DNA from 2 places in the Arthrobacter sp. UYP6 genome. Region 1 is predicted to be linked to the other one. Evidence: predicted binding sites of a transcription regulator. Region 1 holds the regulator's gene; the other holds the start of a gene.
The links. Region 1 encodes HrcA, which represses chaperone genes, less so after heat shock. Its sites were predicted from a motif close to TTNGCACTCGNNNNNNNCGAGTGCNAA; they were not measured.
Positions count from the first base shown of each region.

Region 1 (9,357 bases):
GGCGGACGTGCTGCGGGTCTCCGGCAAGACCGGTGTTGGCGTCGAAGCTCTCCTGGACCAGATTGTCCGCGAGATCCCCGCGCCGCAGGGCGACCCCAATGCGCCCGCCCGCGCCATGATCTTCGACTCCGTGTACGACACCTACCGAGGGGTGGTCACCTATGTCCGCGTGATTGACGGCAAGCTCTCGCCCCGCGAACGCATCCAGATGATGTCCACCCGCGCCAGCCACGAACTCCTCGAAATCGGTGTCAGCTCCCCTGAACCCACAACCTCCAAGGGCCTGGGCGTCGGCGAGGTGGGCTACCTGATCACCGGAGTTAAGGACGTTCGCCTGTCCAAGGTCGGCGACACCGTCACCAATCTGGCCAAGCCGGCCACGGAATCGCTGCCCGGCTACGCAGACCCCAAGCCCATGGTGTTCTCCGGGCTGTACCCCATCGACGGCGCCGACTACCCGGTGCTGCGCGAGGCACTGGAAAAGCTGATGCTCAATGACGCCGCGCTGGTGTACGAACCCGAGACATCGGCGGCGCTGGGCTTCGGCTTCCGGGTGGGCTTCCTGGGCCTGCTGCACCTGGAAATCACCCGTGAACGGCTCGAGCGCGAGTACAACCTGGACCTGATCTCCACCGCACCCAACGTGGAGTACGAGGTGACGCTGGAGGACAAGAAGGTGGTCACGGTGACCAACCCCAGCGAGTACCCCGAAGGAAAGATCAAAGAGGTCCGCGAACCGATGGTCGCGGCGACCATCCTGGCGCCGAACGAATTCGTCGGCGCCATCATGGAGCTGTGCCAGACCCGCCGCGGTGTCCTCGGCGGCATGGACTACCTCTCCGAGGACCGGGTGGAAATCCGGTACCGCCTGCCGCTGGCCGAGATCGTTTTCGACTTCTTTGACATCCTCAAATCCAAGACCCGCGGCTACGCCTCGCTGGACTGGAAAGCCGACGGCGAACAGGTGGCCGACCTGGTCAAGGTGGACATCCTGCTCCAGGGCGAACAGGTGGACGCGTTCAGCTCCATCACGCACAAGGACAAGGCATACTCCTACGGCGTGATGATGACCGGCAAGCTGCGCGAGCTCATCCCGCGCCAGCAGTTCGAGGTGCCCATCCAGGCCGCCATCGGCTCCCGCATCATCGCCCGCGAGTCCATCCGCGCCATCCGCAAGGACGTGCTGGCCAAGTGCTACGGCGGCGATATCAGCCGTAAGCGCAAGCTGCTGGAAAAGCAGAAGGAAGGCAAGAAGCGCATGAAGATGGTCGGCCGCGTCGAGGTTCCCCAGGAAGCCTTCGTGGCAGCGCTTTCCTCCGACGAGTCCAAGGATAAAAGCAAGAAGTGACACCAAGCGCACTGCCCCTCGGGGATCCGGCACCCGCAGACGGACTGCTTCCCGCCCAGGCGGCGGCCGGAGCGGCAGACCGGGCCTTCGGTCTCTACGTCCACATCCCGTTCTGTTCCGTCCGCTGCGGCTACTGCGATTTCAACACCTATACCGCCACGGAACTCGGCGGCGGGGCTTCGCAGGCTGCGTACGGCGGCACGGCGGAGCAGGAGGTCCGGTTTGCCGCCCGCGCGCTCACTGCCTCCGGGCTGCCGCAGCGGCCCCTGAAGAGCGTGTTCTTTGGCGGCGGCACACCCACCCTGCTGTCGGCGGAGGACCTGACCGGCATCCTGAAGACGGCCATTGATGCCTGGGGCCTGGAACCGGGTGCGGAGGTCACCACCGAAGCTAACCCGGATTCGGTCACCCCGGCGTCCCTGCAGCTGCTGGCCGATGCCGGGTTCACCCGCGTCTCCTTCGGCATGCAGTCCGCCGTGCCGCACGTCCTGGCCGTCCTGGACCGCACCCACACGCCGTCGCGTGTGCCCGAGGCCGTGAAGTGGGCGCGCGACGCCGGGCTGAACGTGAGTGTTGACCTGATCTACGGCACGCCGGGAGAGTCGCTTCAGGACTGGAAGGTCTCTGTCGAGGAGGCCTTGAGCTACGAACCGGACCACATTTCGGCCTACGCCCTGATCATCGAAGACGGCACAAAACTGGCCGCCCGCATGCGCCGCGGTGAAGTGCCGCCCATCGACGACGACGACCACGCGGACAAATACCTCATGGCCGACGAAATGATGGCCGCCGCCGGCCTGTCCTGGTACGAGGTCAGCAACTGGGCCCGGACACCCGGGGACCAGTGCAGGCACAATCTCGCCTACTGGCGCAGCGACGACTGGTGGGGCATCGGCCCGGGCGCCCATTCGCACGCCGGGGGAGTGCGCTGGTGGAATGCCAAGCACCCCACCGCCTACGCGCAGCGGATCGCAGCAGGTGAGTCACCCGCCGTCGGACGGGAAACGCTCGACGCCGAAACCCGGTACGTGGAAGACATCATGCTGCGCACCCGGCTGGCTGAGGGCCTTGAGCTGTCCCGGCTCAAGAAATCCGGCCGGCTCGCTGTGGCCGGACTGATGGCCGACGGGCTCGTGGATCCCCAGGCGGCGCTGACGGGGCGTGTGCTGCTCACGACCCGGGGCCGCCTGCTGGCGGACGCCGTCGTGCGCCGCCTGCTTCCCGACTGACATACCGCCACCCTACAAAAACAGGGCCCCGATCCGGCGTCTTTGCCGGTTCGGGGCCCTCTTTTTGCCTGCCGTCCTTAGGGGATGCGGCGCAGATTCAGCGGGTAGCGATACGGGCGGCCGCGGTTGACGGCGATTCCGGCAACCACCGAAGACACTGCTATGGCAACCCAGAGCAGGGCATTCAGGATGGCGAAAAACCAGCCGATTACCGGTATGAAGGACAGCACCCAGGCCACCAGCGCAATGATGGTGGGCGGAAGGGTGAAGTTCAGTGCTTCCTTGGACTCCTGCGCCGTGAACGGGCCGCGGTCGCGGAAGACCAGGTAAATGACCATCGACGGAATGAAGCCCAGGATGCCGCCGAAATGCGCCATGGTTGCCCACTGACGGTCTTCGGAGGCGGTCAGGGGCAGTGCATTTGCCGGGGCGCCCTGATAGGAGGGACGCTCTCCGGAGCCCTTGTCATCGGGCTGGGGGTGATGGTTCTGACGGATGTTCGACACTGCTGTTTCCTTTTGACTCTGGACGCCTTGGTCATATGCCTTGGAACTCTGGTACCCGGTGAGACTGTGCGGATCGGGGTCGGCCGGCTGCTGTATATCTCATCTAGGGTACTGGTTCCGGGGCCGGTAGCCCGCAACGGCGCGGCGGACGCGGGTCACTAAGGGACGGTCAGGAAGTCGATGACTTCCTCCACCCGTCCCAGCAGCGACGGCTCCAGATCGGCGTAGGAGCTGACACTGCCGAGCAGCTTTTTCCACCCCATGGCAACGTCAGCATGGTCCCGGTGCGGCCAGCCCAGGCCTTTAAGGATCCCCGTTTTCCAGTCTTCGTGGCGTGGCACCACCGGCCAGGCAGCCAGGCCGATGGTCTGCGGCTTGATGGCCTGCCAGACGTCCACGTACGGGTGCCCCACAATCAGCACGTTGCCCCGCGCACCCGGGACTGCCATGGCCTCGGCGGCAATCCGGGACTCCTTGGAGCCGGGCACCAGATGGTCCACCAGGATGCCCAACCGGCGCCCGGGGCCCGGGCTGAAGTCCCGAACTGCCGAGAACAGGTCGTCCACACCGTGCAGGGGTTCGACGACGATGCCCTCCACCCGCAGATCGTCGCCCCAGACCTTTTCCACCAGCTCGGCGTCGTGCTTTCCCTCGACCCAGATTCGGCTGGCCCTAGCGGTGCGTGCCCGCACATTGTCCACCCGCACCGAGCCCGACGCCGTCCGCTTGGTGGCCGGTGCAGCAGCCTTCACGGCGGGCACCACCTCCACCGGTTCGCCGTCGAGCAGGAACCCGAAACCCAGCTCAAAGGACTTTGTCTTGCCGCGCCGGTCTTCCAGCACCATCAGATGCAGCCCGCCGGACTTCTCCACCCGGACCACGGCCCCCACCCAGCCGGTCTGTACGTCTTCGAGGACCAGGCCGGATTCGGCGCCGACCTTGGGCAGCACCCGCCGGGCCGGGGCGCTGATGTCCTGCGGCCCCCAAGAAAAGTTAGACACGGGATTTGTCCTCACTCTGATTGCTGTGGTTGGTTGCTACGGGGCTTCGGCACGTGCGGGCACGGGCTCCTCAATGCTAGCAACGCCGCCGATCCGTATTAGACTTAGCACTTGGGCATGTCGAGTGCTAACTGCCGGTTACTCGACGTCGCCAGTGATCCGCCAGCGGCGCAGGCCATCAGCAAGGGAGGGAAAACCATGAGTGAACCACGCAGACTCGAGGTGCTCCGGGCCATTGTTGAGGACTACGTTCATTCGCGCGAGCCCGTGGGCTCCAAGGCACTGGTGGAACGCCATCAGCTGGGTGTTTCCAGCGCCACCATCCGCAACGACATGGCAGCCCTTGAAGAAGAGGGCCTGATTGTGGCACCCCATACTTCCGCCGGACGCATCCCCACGGACAAGGGGTACCGTTTGTTCGTGGACCGGATCTCGGACGTCAAGCCTCTCTCGGCCGCTGAGCGCAGGGCCATCCAGTCCCTGCTTGAAGGCGCCGAAGACCTCGACGATGTCATGGAACGGACCGTCCGGCTGCTCTCGCAGCTGACCAACCAGGTGGCAGTGGTGCAGTATCCGCATCTGGGCAACGCCGCTGTTCGGCACATCGAATTTGTCCTGCTCGCCCCGTCTCAGGTACTGGTGGTCCTGATTTCCACCACCGGACGGGTGGAACAGCGTGTCATCACGGTTCCCGATCAGGTCACCGAACCTGACCTGCTGGAACTGCGGCAGCATTTCCTGTCCACGCTCAGCGGCACCTCCCTGACCCGGATCACCTCTCAGCTGACCGATTGCCTGGCCATGGTCCCAGCCCGCAAGCGCCGCAACGCCGCGGCCCTGGCGCACTGCCTGGAGCAACTGGCAGGCATCAACCGGGAAGACCGCATGGTCATGGCCGGCACCGCAAACCTTGCGCGCTCCACAGTAGACTTTCCCCTGACGATCGGGCCCATCCTGGAGGCGCTTGAGGAACAAGTTGTCATGCTTCGGTTGTTGTCTGAAATGGAGCAGGACGCCCGGGGCGTTTCGGTGCGGATCGGACGGGAAAACCCGCACGGTTCCCTGTCGGAAGCATCGGTTGTGGCCACCGGCTACGGACCTGATTCTTCAGCGAAGGTGGGTGTTCTCGGGCCAACCCGAATGGACTATCCCAACACCATGGCCACAGTCCGTGCCGTGGCCCGTTATCTTTCCCGGATACTGAACAACTAGAAAAGCGTTAGATATTACAGCAGCAGTACGCCGGCAGCCGCTGCCCGAGGGCAACGGTATCCGGCGGACGCCTTCGGACGGAGGGCGGCGCGTCAAACGCGGCTACTGCCAATTACAGGAAGCGATGTGCACGAGTGAGCGATCACTACCAGGTCCTTGGCGTCGGACGCGACGCCACGGGCGAAGAAATCAAGAAGGCGTACCGGAAGCTTGCCCGCAAGCTGCACCCGGACGTTAACCCGGCTCCCGGAGCGCAGGACGAGTTTAAGGCCGTCACCCATGCCTATGAGGTGCTCGCGGATCCGCAGAAACGCCGGATCTATGACACCACCGGAAATGAAAACGGCAACGACAACGGCTTCGGCGGCGGCGCCGGCTTCGGCGGCCAGGGCTTTGGGTTCCAGGATATTTTCGACACGTTCTTCGGCGGCGCCGGCGGAGGCGGCGGACGGGGACCCGCTTCCCGGACCCGCCGTGGCCAGGATGCCCTGATCAACGTGCGCATCGATCTGAAGGATGCCGTCTTCGGCACCAACAAGAAGATTGAGGTCGATACTGCGGTCACCTGCCCCACCTGCGACGGAAGCTGCTGCCAGCCCGGCACCTCACCGCGGACCTGCGACATCTGTCACGGTACCGGCCAGGTGCAGCGCGCCGTGCGGTCCATCCTCGGCCAGGTCATGACTACTGCGCCGTGCGGGTCCTGCCAGGGATACGGTTCAGTCATCCCGGACCCCTGCCACGAGTGTGCCGGCGAGGGCCGCGTCCGCAGCCGCCGGACCCTGAACATCAAGATCCCCGCCGGCGTTGCCACCGGCACCCGCATCCAGCTGGGTGGACAGGGCGAAGCCGGAACCGCCGGCGGACCCCAGGGCGACCTGTATGTGGAAATCCGGGTGAACGCCGATCCCACGTTCGTCCGGGAAGGTGATGACCTGCACGCCACCCTGACGGTTCCCATGACTGCGGCAGCCCTGGGCTCCACGATCAATTTCGAAACGTTCGACGGCGACCGCGAAATTGCGGTCAAGGCGGGCACCCAATCAGGGGAAGTGACCACCCTCAAGGGCCTTGGCGTGACGCACCTTCGCGGTTACGGAAGAGGAGACCTGCTGGTCCACCTGCACGTGGAAACCCCGCAGAAGCTGGACGCTGAGCAGGAGGAGCTGCTGCGCAAACTGGCTCAGCTGCGCGGCGAGGAATACGCCGAAGGCCGCCTGGCCGGAAGCGGATCCGGCGTCTTCGCGCGCCTTCGGGACCGCCTGGGCAACCACTGACATGACCAACCCGATTTTCTTCGGTGAACCGGACGCCGTCCGGGCCGCCGGGCCCGGTTCCGTTTTTGTGCTTGAAGGAGCCGAAGCCCACCACGCCGTAGCCGTGAAGCGGCTCGCGCGCGGTGAGCAGGTGGACATCGTGGACGGAGCCGGCCGCCGGCTGACCGGCACGGTTTCCGCGGCGGAACCGTCCCGGCTTGAGGTCTGTGTGGAGTCCGTCACCGAGGAAAACGAGTCAGCAGACACGCTGATCCTGGTCCAGGCCCTCGCCAAGGGCGGACGGGACGAGCAGGCCATCGAAGCGGCGACCGAGCTGGGTGTGCACGCTGTCATTCCGTGGCAGTCCGAGCGCAGCATTGTGCGCTGGCGTGCCGACAAGGCCGCCAAGGGCCAGGCTAAATGGCAGGGGATCCTCACCGCGGCGGCTAAGCAGTCCCGCCGGTCACAGATTCCAGTGGCCGAAGAGATGCTGGATTCCAAGTCACTCGCCCGGCGGCTGGAGAACGTGGACCTGGTGCTGGTGCTTCATGAGGAGGCCGACGGCGCGCTGGTGCCGGCAGTGGCCGAAGCCCGCCGACGGTGCGGCGGCCGGCCGCTGAGCATCGCCCTGGTGGTGGGTCCCGAAGGCGGTATCAGCGGATCAGAAGTGGATTTGCTGCGCTCGGGCGGAGCGGTGGCGGTTCGTTTGGGGCCGCATGTTCTGCGCTCCTCCACAGCCGGGCCGGCGGCACTGGCTGTTCTGAACCACGCGCTGGGCCGCTGGTAGCGCCCGGCGGAACCGGGCTAGTGCGCGTCGGAACGGATGCTCACGCGCTTGGAGTCTGCGTCCGCGCGGTCCGTTCCGTGGAAAACGCTGACGCTGTATTCGCCCGGCGCCAGTTCCACGCTAAAGCTGTACAGGGATGTTCCGCCGGTGGGTGCCTCCAGCTCGGCGTAGCCGCTGTGAACCGGGGTCTCGGCGGGCCGGCCGTCCACGATCGGTTCGACGCTCCAGGAGAGCTGGCCGCCTTCCGACGCTGCTGCGCCCTGCACGGTGAGGGGTGACTCCGCCCCGGATCCTTCCTGCGGATCAATAATCCAGATGGGGGCCATCAGGGACGCATCGCGCTCCAGTGGGCCGTCCAGGACCTCATGACCGAAAGCACGGTAGTCCGCCTTGCCGTCCACCAGCAGCACTACGGAAGGCGGGTGGCCCACTGTGATCAGGCCGGCATTTGACGCGGCGGCTGTGGCTGTATAGACCAGTTGCTGGACGGCCCGGTGCGCCATGCCGGCGTCAAGGGAATTCTTAAAGGCATCAGAGGAGATATCAACGGTAATGACGTTCTTGCCGGAGATCGACGCGCTAACGCTTCCGGCCTTGTTCCACGGATTGAAGTAGTCCGGGTCAGACGGCTTGCCCGCGGCCATGCCAGTCACTGCTTCGACAATCGGATCGCCGCTGGACTCAGTCGGCTGGAACTCCCGGTACAGGAACACATTGGAGCCGTTCAAGCCAAGCCAGTAGATGGGGATGCGCCCTGGAGCCGGCTTTCCTTCGGGTGGGGCCGTGGCGCCCAGGGGGGCGGAGAGCGAGCCGGCCGCCTCACTGAAGGTGGAGGGCATAGAGGTGGTAGGGGTGGCTGCAACCACTCCGCAGCTGCTCAGGAAAAGCGAGGAGGCTGCAAGCAGGCCCACAATGTTTCGGCGGTGCAGCCGGTACCGAAGTTGCGGCGATGCGTCCATGTTTGTCCTCCTTTCGCTCATTGGTCGGCTTCCAGCTTGGCATACGGGGAAAGCCGGATCTGCGGTCTTAACCTTCCTGCTACCGGACTGAGACCCGATTGATACCCGGGCAGTGTGCCGCCCTCACCTCGTCAATGCCGTGAGAGCCGGATTAAACGGAAGGAGACGGGGGCGGAGGCATCAAGTAATATTGAAGTGCCTGTCTTAATAGCTTGAGGGGACGCACTCAAGCCAAGCCGGGCGAGGTCTACACGACACACACACTTAACACGACAGACGTAACACGACAGACTCTGCAAAGGGGCGATGAAAGGCCTGGGAAGGCCGAATATATGACTGAATCCTCAGGAATTGGCACCATCGGGCTGGATCGCCAGACCATCATCTTTGATTCCACGGAACACATGGTCCAGTCGCTGGGCGCCAATGACGAGGCTCTCAAGATTATTGAGGCCGCTTATCCGGAAGCCAACCTGCACGTGCGAGGCAACGAGCTTTCCATCTCGGGTCCGGCCGGAGTGGTTGAACTGACTCTGCGTCTGGTCAATGAGGTCCGGGTCCTGGCCAGGAGCCAGACCAAAGTCACGCCCCAGCTCATGGACCAGCTGATCACCATGCTCCGGGACCAGAGTGCCCAGCGTCCGGCAGAAGTCCTGACCCAGAACATTCTCTCGACACGCGGCCGCACCATCCGGCCCAAAACGCTGAACCAGAAGAACTATGTGGACGCGATCGACGAAAACACCATAGTGTTCGGGATTGGTCCCGCGGGTACCGGCAAGACGTACCTGGCCATGGCAAAGGCCGTGCAGGCACTGCAGCAGAAGGAAGTCAGCCGGATCATCCTGACCCGCCCCGCGGTTGAAGCCGGAGAGCGGCTGGGCTTCCTCCCCGGAACGCTCAGCGACAAGATCGACCCCTACCTGCGCCCGCTCTACGATGCGCTGCACGACATGATGGATCCGGACTCCATTCCGCGGCTTATGGCGGCGGGAACCATTGAAGTGGCTCCGCTGGCGTATATGCGCGGCCGTACGCTCAATGACGCGTTCATCATCC
Region 1 is NZ_JBEPPM010000003.1:130,291-139,647, forward strand. It holds gene lepA (translation elongation factor 4) at 1-1,348, shown strand, start outside; gene hemW (radical SAM family heme chaperone HemW) at 1,345-2,577, shown strand; gene ABIB35_RS03655 (DUF4870 domain-containing protein) at 2,655-3,074, opposite strand; gene ABIB35_RS03660 (DUF3097 domain-containing protein) at 3,242-4,084, opposite strand; gene hrcA (heat-inducible transcriptional repressor HrcA) at 4,283-5,296, shown strand; gene dnaJ (molecular chaperone DnaJ) at 5,431-6,573, shown strand; gene ABIB35_RS03675 (16S rRNA (uracil(1498)-N(3))-methyltransferase) at 6,575-7,339, shown strand; gene ABIB35_RS03680 (GerMN domain-containing protein) at 7,357-8,298, opposite strand; gene ABIB35_RS03685 (PhoH family protein) at 8,631-9,357, shown strand, end outside.

Region 2 (11,274 bases), on a different contig from region 1:
TTGGTGACCGTGATGCGGCGGGCGGAGCCCAGCACCTCAAGGCCAACCTGGTCCAGCTTCAGGCCCAGGTCAGGGGAAACAACCTGCGCACCCGTGAGGGTGGCGATGTCCTGCATCATGGCCTTGCGGCGGTCACCGAACCCGGGAGCCTTGACGGCAACCACATTCAGGGTGCCGCGGATCTTGTTGACCACCAGCGTCGACAGGGCTTCACCCTCAATGTCTTCGGCGATGATGAACAGCGGCTTGGACGCCTGCAGCGCCTTTTCCAGCAGCGGCAGGAATTCGGCCACGGAGGAGATCTTGCCGGAGTTGATCAGGATCAGCGCGTCTTCGAGGACGGCTTCCTGGCGTTCCGGGTCGGTCACGAAGTACGGGGACAGGTAGCCCTTGTCGAACTGCATGCCTTCGGTGATGACCAGTTCGGTCTGCGTCGAGGAAGATTCCTCGATGGTGATGACGCCGTCCTTGCCAACGGTGTCAAAGGCCTTGGCCAGCAGTTCGCCGATCTCCATGCTCTGTGCGGAGATGGCGGCAACGTGAGCAACCTGGTTGCCTTCAACTTCCTTGGCATTTTCCAGCAGGCGCGCGGCCACTGCCTCCACGGCGATCTCCATGCCGCGCTTGAGCTGGCCCGGAGCTGCGCCGGCAGCAACGTTGCGCAGGCCTTCCTTGACCAGCGCCTGCGCCAGAACGGTTGCCGTAGTGGTGCCGTCACCGGCAACATCATTGGTCTTGGTTGCTACTTCCTTGGCCAGCTGGGCGCCGAGGTTTTCATACGGATCATCCAGCTCGACTTCACGGGCAATGGTCACGCCGTCGTTAGTGATGGTGGGAGCGCCCCAGGTCTTGGCGAGCACTACGTTGCGGCCGCGCGGGCCGAGGGTCACCTTGACGGTGTTAGCCAGCTTGTCAACGCCGGCCTCCAGCGAGCGGCGGGCGGAGTCGTTGAACTCCAATTGCTTTGCCATGTGTGTGTCCTTTCCGACAGCTACATCTGCACCTGCATCAGAAAACCCCGGCCAGATTGGCCGGGGTTTCCCTTTTTCAACTACTTAACGACGATGGCCAGCACGTCGCGGGCGGACAGCACCAGGTACTCCTGGCCGCCGTGCTTGACTTCGGTTCCGCCGTACTTGGAGTAGATGACAACGTCACCTTCGGAAACATCCACGGGAACGCGGTTGCCGTTGTCGTCAACGCGGCCGGGGCCTACTGCAACAACTTCGCCCTCCTGGGGCTTTTCCTTGGCAGTGTCCGGGATGACGAGGCCGGAAGCAGTGGTCTGCTCGGCTTCGAGGGGGCGGACAACAATACGATCCTCAAGGGGCTTAATCGAGACCGACACTCGGGCTCTCCTTTGCGTAGTTACTAACGGATGTGGACCGTCGGTGGGCGCTGGCCGTCGTCGCGGTGCCGGTTGGCGCTTCCCTCGGGAATTAGCACCCTCACAGGGAGAGTGCTAGCTCCGACTTTATGCAAGGGCTGGCACTCGGTCAAGGTGAGTGCCAATATTGGCCGGCATTTTGTGTCGCTGCACAGTTTTTGACGCGCTCCAAGGACGCAAAAGTTGCCTTAGGCTCACCTAACAAGGTAGCTTTCAAGGGCGCGCAAGAATTAGCAAACATTTATGTGTCCTAATAAGAGAAACATCTGTGTCCTATTGGTGGGTTTCCCGCCGGGCCGGACGATAGACCCAAGCAGCTGGAGCCCCTCCCGTGAAAAACACCACTAAGTCCCGCCTTGTCGCCGGGACCGTATTCGCTTCCCTCCTTGCCCTGAGTGCCTGCGGATCAGAAACCGCCGTCACCGCTGATGCCGCCGCAGAGCCGGCCAACATCACGGTTGACCACGCCCAGGGAAGCACCGAGGTTCCGGTGAATCCGGAGACCGTGTACACCTTTGACCTGGGCGCGCTGGACACCTTGGATGCACTCGACGTTGACGTCGACGGTGTCCCTGCCGCCAACTTCCCCGAGAGCCTCTCCAAGTACGCCGGCGATGAGTACGCAAAAATCGGCTCCATGAAGGAGCCGGACTTCGAGGCGATCAGCGAAGGCGCCCCGGACCTGATCATCATTTCCGGGCGCGTTGCGGGCTCGTATGAGGAGCTCAGCAAGATCGCCCCCACCATCGACCTCAGCGTCGACGCCGCTGATTCCATGAACTCCTTCAAGGAAGCGGCCGGTACGCTGGGCCGGATCTTCGAGAAGGAAGACATCGTTGACGAGAAACTCGCAACCATCGATGAGCGCATCGGGGAAACCAAGACAGCTGCCGCAGACGCCGGCACCGGCCTGATCGTCATGACCAGCGGCGGCGAGATGACGGCCTACGGCGCCGGCTCCCGCTTCGGCATCATCCATGACGTCCTTGGCGTCACGCCGGTGGCCGAGATCAAGTCCGAGGGTTCACACGGCGAGTCCATTACCGCCGAGTACATTGCCACCCAGAATCCCGACCACCTGTTCGTGATCGACCGCGACATTGCCGTGGGCGAGAGCGGCGAAGCCGCCTCGGCTGTCATGGACAACGAACTGGTTGACGGCACCACGGCCGCCAAGAACGGCAACATCACGATGCTGGATGCCCCGAGCTGGTACCTCGTGGGATACGGACTGAACAACGTGGACAGCATGATTTCCGCTGTTCAGGACGCCGTTTCCTAACCGACCTTTTCACCGTTGGGGTTCCGGCGTCCGCGCCCGAACCCCAACGAGACCGGACAGAACCATGAGCGCCGCCGCCGTGCCCGCACCCAGCCAGGCTCCTCCCCCAGCCCAGCTTCCACCCGCCGCTGCCGTTCCCGCCCGACGACGGCGGCTTCCGCGTACCGCAATAAGCCTCGCCCTGGGTGCCGCCGCGGTCCTGGTCCTTGCGGTGGCCAGCATGTTCACTGGAGTCAGCGACGTTTCGCTGGCATCGCTGCTGGCAGGAGACCCAGTCTCCTGGCAGGTCCTGTGGGTCAGCCGGGTCCCCCGCACCCTCAGCGTCATCCTCGCGGGCATGGCACTCAGCGTGGCCGGGTTGATCATGCAGCTGATGGCCCGCAACAAATTCGTGGAACCGGGCACCGTCGGCACCGTGGAATCGGCATCGCTGGGCATCCTGGTGGTTACCGTCCTGCTTCCGGGCGCTTCGCTGATGATGAAAATGTCCACGGCCACACTGTTTGCCATGGCCGGAACCGCCCTCTTCCTGCTCATCCTGCGCCGCCTGCCGCTGCGCAACACGCTCCTGGTCCCACTGGTGGGCATCATGCTTGGCGGGGTCATTTCCGCCGTCACCACCTTCTTCGCCTACCGTACCGATTTGCTGCAGACCCTGAACAGCTGGATGGTGGGCGACTTTTCCGGTGTCCTGCGCGGCCGCTATGAGCTGTTGTGGATCGTCGGGATCCTCACCGTGATCGGTTACCTGGCGGCGGATCGCTTTACGGTGGCCGGCATGGGCGCGGACTTCACCACCAACCTGGGTTTGAACTACAACCGCGTGATGGCCCTGGGCCTGGTGATCGTTTCGCTGATCAGCGCCGTCGTCGTGGTCAGCGTGGGGTCCATTCCGTTCCTGGGCCTGATAGTTCCCAATCTGGTGTCATTGCTGATCGGCGATAATGTCCGGCGGGCCGTGCCTTGGGTGGCAATCTTTGGCGCCGGGTTTGTGCTGGCCTGCGACATCATCGGGCGCACCATCCGCTACCCGTATGAAATTCCGGTGGGCGTGATCGTCTCCGCCATCGGCAGCGTCCTCTTCCTGTACCTGCTCCTGCGAAAGCGTGCTTCCCGTGGCTAAATCCGGTACCGACGCCCCCGCAAGCCCGCTTCCCACGGCGCTGCACTCCTCCCGCAGGCACCCCGTGCGCTCCCTGCCGCCGAAATTCTGGATCATCTCACTCGGGATTGCGGCTGCCGCCCTGGTGGCCCTCTTTATGACCATTGAGCTGCGCGGAAACCTCGGCTATATTCTGCCCCGGCGCGCTATCAAGGTGGCGTCGATGATCCTGGTGGCCTATGCCGTGGGCGTGTCCACTGTCCTTTTCCAGACAGTGACCGGCAACCGGATCCTGACGCCGTCGATCATGGGCTTCGACGCCCTTTACATCCTCCTGCAGGCGGTGCTGGTCTTTGCCCTGGGCGGGCAGGCCGTCCTCACCATGTCCGAACCGGTGCGCTTTGTCACCGAAATCGTGCTGATGGTGGGCTTCTCGTTCCTGCTCTACCGCTGGCTGTTCACCGGAGGCGGCAAGTCCCTGCACCTGATGCTGCTGGTGGGCATCATTTTCGGCACCATGTTCCGGGGCTTTTCCTCACTGCTCCAGCGGCTGATCGACCCCAGTGAGTTCATCATCCTGCAGGACCTGTTCTTCGCGTCCTTCAACAACGTGGACGGCGCGCTGCTGGGATACTCAGCGGTCGCCGTCGCACTGGTCAGCATCATGGCCTGGCGGATGCGCAGCTCCTTCGATGTGCTGGCACTGGGCCGGGACACCGCCGTCAACCTTGGCGTGGACCACACGAAGGCCGTCACCGTCACTCTGGTTATCTGTTCTGTCCTGGTTGCCGTCTCCACCGCCCTGGTGGGTCCGGTCACGTTCTTCGGCCTGCTGGTGGCCTCGCTGGCCTACCAGCTGTGCTCCCACTTCCGACACACAGCGGTGCTGCCCATCGCCGTCCTGCTGGGAATCATCGCCCTGGTGGGCGGCCAGCTGGTCCTGGAACGCATCTTCGCGTTCGACACCGCGCTGAGCATCGTGATCGAGTTTGTGGGCGGCATCGTCTTCCTTATCCTGCTGCTGAGAGGCAACGTCAAATGATCTCCGTAACCGGCGTCTCCAAGTCCTACAACAGCCAGGTGGTGGTCGACGGCGTCAGCGCCGACATCAAAGAAGGCGGCATCACTTCCATCATCGGACCCAACGGCGCCGGGAAATCAACACTGCTCTCGATGATCTCCCGCCTGCTGCGCATGGACAGCGGCTCCGTCCTCGTGGACGGCTTGGATGTCACAGCCACCCCCGGTAAGGAGCTGGCGCGGAAACTGGCCATCCTCCGCCAGGATAACCAGCTGACCGTCCGCCTCACCGTCCGTGATCTGGTGGGGTTTGGCCGGTACCCGCACAACGGCGGCCGGCCCACCAGCGCGGACAAAGCGTTTATCGACGAAGCCATGGCGTACCTGGACCTGACCGCTCTGGCGGACAGATTTGTCGATGAGCTCTCCGGCGGCCAGCGCCAGCGGGCCTTCATTGCCATGGTGCTGGCGCAGGGAACCGACTACCTGCTGCTTGACGAGCCGTTGAACAACCTGGATATGAAGCACTCGGTGGAGATGATGCGCCTGCTGCGCCGGCTGACTGACGACTTCGGCAAAACCGTGGTGCTGGTCATCCACGACATCAACTTTGCCTCCTGCTACTCCGATGACATCATCGCCATGCGGGACGGCCAGCTGATCCATCAGGGCCCCCCGGCGAAAATCATGCAGCCCGACGTACTCCGCGACATCTACGACATCGACATCCGCATCGAAGAGATCGACGGCAACCGGATCGGCGTCTACTTCGCCTAGCGGCCCGGGTTCACCTAGCCGTTAAAGCCCGGCACCTCGGGCAGCAGGAGCGGAATCCCCTCCACCGACGCATGGATGAACCGGACCAGTACGTCCCAAACAACCGCCGAAGACATCGGCTCCAGGCGGACGCTGCCTCCTGGACCCGGGGAGAGCCGATAGTGTCCGGCACGTGCAGCATTCACCCAGCCGAACCAGCCGCCGGTTTCCTGGTTCACTATCTGCCATTCGGTCCAGGGCTGCTCCCACATCCGGAGAACCTCGCTCCCGGGGTCCTTAGGCGGGCATGTACCGGCGGCGCCGATCCTGGCCTCGTAATGGTCCATCGTGAGCACCAGGGGCTCATGCGGGATGCTCCAGGCAGGAGCGAGCCCCGCCCATCCCGCAATCAGTCCGGGAACCATGCCGGCCGGCACCAGCTGCACTGCGAGGTCATCCGGGTCCGGCCCGGTTTCAGTGACCTTTCCCCACCCGCCGCCAATCCAGGCCTGCAGCACAGACCCGCCTTCCGCTCTCCGGGCTTCCAGCAGGAACGACGCATCACTCTGCCGCACCGGCAGCAGGAACTCTTCGCCGGCTGCGGTCAGGGTGCCTTCCCCGGTCAGCAGTCCTGCAGCCTGCAGCTGCACTGCAGCCGGGTTCTTCCGCTGGAACCGGCCCAGCCGGTCCCGGTGCATCAGGGTGTCGAACAGTTCCAGCGACGGAATGGAGATAATGCGCCCGGTGTTCCGGCACGGCTGTTCCCCTGCCACGGCGCCAAGGTCTTCCACTGCGGTACCGGCCCATGCCGAGGCCGCATCATCAAGGCGGGGCTCCCGCGGAGCAATACTGTCCAGATCGCCGCTGGCCAGTCCCCGCGAAACGCCTCCGGCAGCTTCAGCTGCAGCTTCCGTCTCCCCGTTTTCAGGCCGCCCAAGGAGAGCGGCATCAATCCGTTGGTCTTGAATCATTTGTTCAAACAAGAGCTTCATTCCCGGATGCTGCCCCACGGTGTAGCTGCAGCTTCCTTCCACCATCCAGCCGTCCGTCTCCCAGATCCAGCGGTCCACGCACACCGGGTGAGGACCCACCCGGTGAACAAACCTCTGCCGGCGGCCAGGACCTTCTGCAACGGCTCTGCCCCCGTTTGGGCGCCAGAGCTCATGGGAGATAATCCGCGGGTCGCGCAGCTGCTGCAGAGCGGAGGCAAGGGCGGCTGTGGCGTATCTGGCAATAGAGGCCCCATTCGCCCGTTCCCACCGCAGCACCATATTGGGCCGGAAGACGCCGTCCGGAACCCGGGGATGCTCCACGGCCAGCATCCTCTGACCCGCTTCTCTGATCTCCCAGCCGTCAGGACACGGCAGCAGGAAGGCGCCCAGACGTTCGGGGATCAAGCCTGCAGCAACGGCGGTCATGACGGGGCTCCTCCGCGGGAAATGAGCCGGTCCCGCTCCCTCATCCATTTGGGCCGCAGGAACCTGGGGATCCACAGCCAGGTGAGCATCCCGATACCCTGCGCCAGGAACATCACAAGGGTGTACGGAACCAGGATGAAATCACTTGCATCCTCCACAAACTTGACCCCGGCAATCAGCATGATCCACAGGCCCAGGAAGATGCAGGAAACCGAGCGCCGACCCACAGAAGACTTGTCCGTGGCCAGGAGCCCCCGGACCATATTCGTATGGGCCAGAATTCCCCCTGCAAACAGAATCAGCCCCCATGGGAAGGTGATCGCGAATAAAAACCAATAATTTGTTCCGTCGTCCACGGCTATCGCCTTTCCAGGGTGGTGTTCCGGTTCTAACGGGCTAGCTGTCTTTCTGGGCTAGCTGCTAGCTGCCAAAGAGCCTCTTCCAGCAGTGGGCAGCAGCCTCCACAGCGGCATCCGTTCCCTGCCGCACTGCCCTGCCCGCATCGGAATCCATCAGATCGGATTCCATCAAGCCGTCAACGGCTCCCATCACGGAGTCTGCGAGCGCGTCTTTGATGGTGCGCCCGCCCAGGCCTTCGAACCGGATGGACGTAACCGCTGAAAGTCCCAGGCCGATTCCGGCACCTACCAGCGCTCCGGCCGGACCGCCGATCGAGCTCCCAATCAGGGCGCCGGCCCCGGCGGCGGCAAGGTCAAGGCCCGCCTTCGTTCCGCCCTTCACCGCGCCCATGGCATTGGCCCGTTCCTCCAGCTCTTCCGGATCCATGCCGGGATGCCTCTGAAGCAGCTCGTTGTACGCGTCCTGGCGCTCGTCGGCAACGGTAAATGCGGCAGTCACCGGCGCCAGCATCCCGCCGCCCAGTTTGAAACCCATGGCTGTCCTGGTCAGATTCCTCCATCCGCCACTGGGAGGCGCCCACTTGGAGCTGTTCGCGTCCACCCGGTTCCGGTACGCCGTGCTGTTTTGATACAGCAGCGGGTTGGCCCTGGGCCGGAGCGCGAGCACGTTCACGGAGATGAGCTTCCACTGTCCGTCGCGCAGCCACCGGCCCCGCGTCATGTGCCGGATCCGTTCGCCGGGCGTCTCGTAGCGGATGTACAGGGGAACGGGCGTTGGAACTTTCACGACTGTCTGCCGTGAGGAAGGGATCTTGGCCAGATGACCCGCAGCCGTTGCGGCCACCGCGCCCGGCAGGTCGGTGACGAGGTTCACGTAGGTGTCCTCCCCCTGGACCACGGCCTTCAGTCTGGCCGCTGTTTCGTCCTCAAGAAGGGTGTAGCTGCGGTCCAGAACCATCGCCTTATCGGCTACGTTCCGCAACAGAAGATCCGAGGAAGGAAGCAGTCCGCCGGGCCCGGCTGAAGATCCTTCTGCCCCTTCCTGCGCCTCCCGGCGTGCGGAATGGATTTCCGCCATCAAGGCGTCCCGCTGCACCATGAGGGCCCGAATTCCCTCAGCGAATTCTGCCAGTACGCCGCTTGCCTGGTCAGCGGTCTGAGCCAGCAGCCGCGCGTGGGGCGTGACCGTACCGAATGCTTCCTGGAGTTCCCCGGCGCCGGCACCGGAATAATCCGCATTCAGCTGCGCCCACACGGCAGCGGCTCCCTCCACTCTGCGGCAATAGGCCTGTCCGCTTGACCCCAGGCCCGGAGCAGCGGCGGCTACTGCATCCGGCGAAGGCCAGGAGAAAAGCCCGGAGGTGTCAACGGACATCAACAAATCCCATACTGCCGTCCGCCGCAGCGGCCATTTCCTGATCCGCTGCCGCAATGATGTGCACTGCCTGACGGGCACCGGCCACGGCGTTGCCGATCCGGGTTTCGGCGGCCTGGGCCTGCAGCAGCAGAGTGTTTTGCCACAGGTCTTCCAAAGCCCGCACCACGGCCCCCGATCCGCCGGAGCATGCCCCCTGAGCGTCAGCCATCCTGCTCTGCAGCGTCGACAGTGCCGCCCTTCGGTCAGTGTCTTCCTCCACCCTGGCGAGAGTGCGTGCGCACCCCGCGGCATTGACGCTGTAACTACCCAGCGGCATGGTCCCCACTCCCCTCGGTACGTCCCTGTCCTGCCTCTGAACCTAAAGGGCGGCCAAGGGTCCGTCCATAAGCAGGACTACCCGGTGCATAACTTCTTCCCGCTCTTTTCGACGGGTGAAGGCACTAAAGGGGACCCGCCGGCAGGAGTATGGCGCATCCCCATTGCGGCTCGCCGCGTGCGCCTCTTAGCGTGGGTCTTCGGTCAACTGGCCAGGCACACTGAGGAAGGTCTTCCATGGAGCCCAAACTGCGCGTCGTCATTCAGCTCGACATTGACCTCCGGCAGGTACTGCTGGTGGTGCGGGGCAGAGTCACCGAGCAGAACTGCAGGGTGCTGTATGTGCTTGCCCGCCGGGCAAATGCCACCCTTCCCGGCCTGAACGTGGTGTTGGACCTCCGTCATGCCACCAGTACGCCCGAGGCGCTCTCGGGGCTTCGCCGCAGTTCCGAGACCGGTGCGTTTCCCCTGCTGACGGGGTACGCCGAGGAGGCGCTGGCTCCTCGGCAGCTGAGCATTCTGGCCCCGGCCGCCTGAGACGCCATCGGCACCTGCCGATCTACCTACTCCGCCTCCGTCTGCTGGCCGTCGGCAGCCCCCACCAGATTCTCCATCCGCCGGTTGGGAATCAGCCAGAGCGCCGCCACCGCGGCGTAGCCCGCCAGCCGGCTGTCCGTCCCTTCCCGCCGGAGCAGTGCGTACTGCAGGATGCTGAACGCCACGGCTGCCAGCATAAGGTTCAGCCCGTACACCAGCACCGGAACCCGGGCAAAGCCTGATTTATCCATCCACCGTGTGAAGAACGGGATCAGCGCAAGCCAGAACAGCAGGTGCAGGTTGGCCCACAGAATCCCCCCGGTCACCGACGCAGAAAGCTGCATCAGGTGGTGATGGTTGTTCCAATAAATCCCCACATAAATGAAGCTGAGCAGGTAACTCATGGAATTCCAGCACCATGATGGTGATGATGATGGCGAGGACCCCGTCGCTGAAGGCTTCCAGCCGTCCGGTCTTCACACCGGGGCACCGCCGGACGGCGTGGCCCTCACCCGGGCCAGCCGTGTCACGGCCTCGGTCAGCACCTGAGGGGAGCAGGCAAAGTTCAGGCGGGCAAAGCCGGTGCCCAGCCGGCCGAATCTTAGTCCGGGTTCCAGCGCCACCCGGGCCTGCTCCAGGGCCACCGCCGCGGGATCCTCGCCCCAGCCCAGACCACGGAAGTCCAGCCAGGCAAGGTAACCGGCCGCCGGCGGATGGTAGGCGACTTCCGGCAGCTCGGCTGCCAGCAGTTCGGCCAGCAGCATTCGGTTTTCCGCTAGCGAGGCGAGGACACCGGCCAGCCAGGGTCCGCCGTCGTCATAGGCCGCCACCGTGGCGTGCAGGCCCAGGATGGAGGTCCGGGCGGCAACTTCATCGGGCATGGAATCCAGCTGCAGGCGGGTCCGGTCGCTGGAGGCCACCATGAGCGCGCACTTGGTCCCGGCGATGTTCCACGCCTTACTGGCTGCCGTGACACAGAGGCCGAACTCCCGCGCCGCATCGGAGACGGAGAGGTAGGGCGTGAAGTCTCCCGGTTCATAGGCCAGCGGTGCATGGATTTCATCGCTGATCACCGCCACGCCGTATTTCGCGGACAGATCGGCCACGGCACGAAGGGTTTCCACCGAGTGCATCAGTCCCAGCGGATTGTGCGGATTGCACAGCAGCAGGGCGTCGGCGCCCCGGGCAAAAGCTTGTTCCAGCGCCGGCAGATCCAGCTGCCAGCCCGTTCCGGTCAGCAGTAGCGGAACCTCCACCGCTGAGGCTTCGGCTTCGGGCGGAAGTTCGTAGAAGGGCGGATAGACCGGCGGAGTAACCACCACCGAACCGTCCATGGGAACGGTCTGGCGCAGGCATTCAACAATGGCCACACTGACATCAGTGGTGACCCTCACATCGTCCGGATTGACCGCCCAGCCCCATGTTCGCCCGGCGTACCGGGAAAACGCCGCGGCAACCGGCTCCGGCCCGGCAATGTAGCCGGTGTCCGAGGCCAGGACCCTGCTGATAATGGCCTGCTGCACGGGTTCGGCCAGCGGATAGTCCATTTCCGCCACGAACAGCGGCAGAACATCAGCCGGGTAGGTCTGCCATTTGTAGCTGGTGCGCGCACGCAGTGCGGACAGCGGCTCGGCCGCGATCTTCGTCATGCCGCCCAACCTACAGCTAACGCGCCCGGCGGCAGAAGAACTAGGCTGGTAGGCATGCCGGATACCTCCCT
Region 2 is NZ_JBEPPM010000001.1:71,916-83,189, forward strand. It holds gene groL (chaperonin GroEL) at 1-971, opposite strand, end outside; gene groES (co-chaperone GroES) at 1,052-1,348, opposite strand; gene ABIB35_RS00350 (siderophore ABC transporter substrate-binding protein) at 1,719-2,669, shown strand; gene ABIB35_RS00355 (ABC transporter permease) at 2,734-3,792, shown strand; gene ABIB35_RS00360 (iron chelate uptake ABC transporter family permease subunit) at 3,785-4,813, shown strand; gene ABIB35_RS00365 (iron ABC transporter ATP-binding protein) at 4,810-5,568, shown strand; gene ABIB35_RS00370 (hypothetical protein) at 5,583-6,965, opposite strand; gene ABIB35_RS00375 (hypothetical protein) at 6,962-7,321, opposite strand; gene ABIB35_RS00380 (hypothetical protein) at 7,386-8,699, opposite strand; gene ABIB35_RS00385 (hypothetical protein) at 8,689-9,018, opposite strand; gene ABIB35_RS00390 (hypothetical protein) at 9,255-9,554, shown strand; partial or broken gene ABIB35_RS00395 (TMEM175 family protein) at 9,581-9,974, opposite strand; gene ABIB35_RS00400 (MalY/PatB family protein) at 10,031-11,203, opposite strand; gene ABIB35_RS00405 (THUMP-like domain-containing protein) at 11,258-11,274, shown strand, end outside.
Region 2: a site for HrcA is predicted at 1,486-1,512, ahead of groES (co-chaperone GroES). Genes of this name have one in related genera too.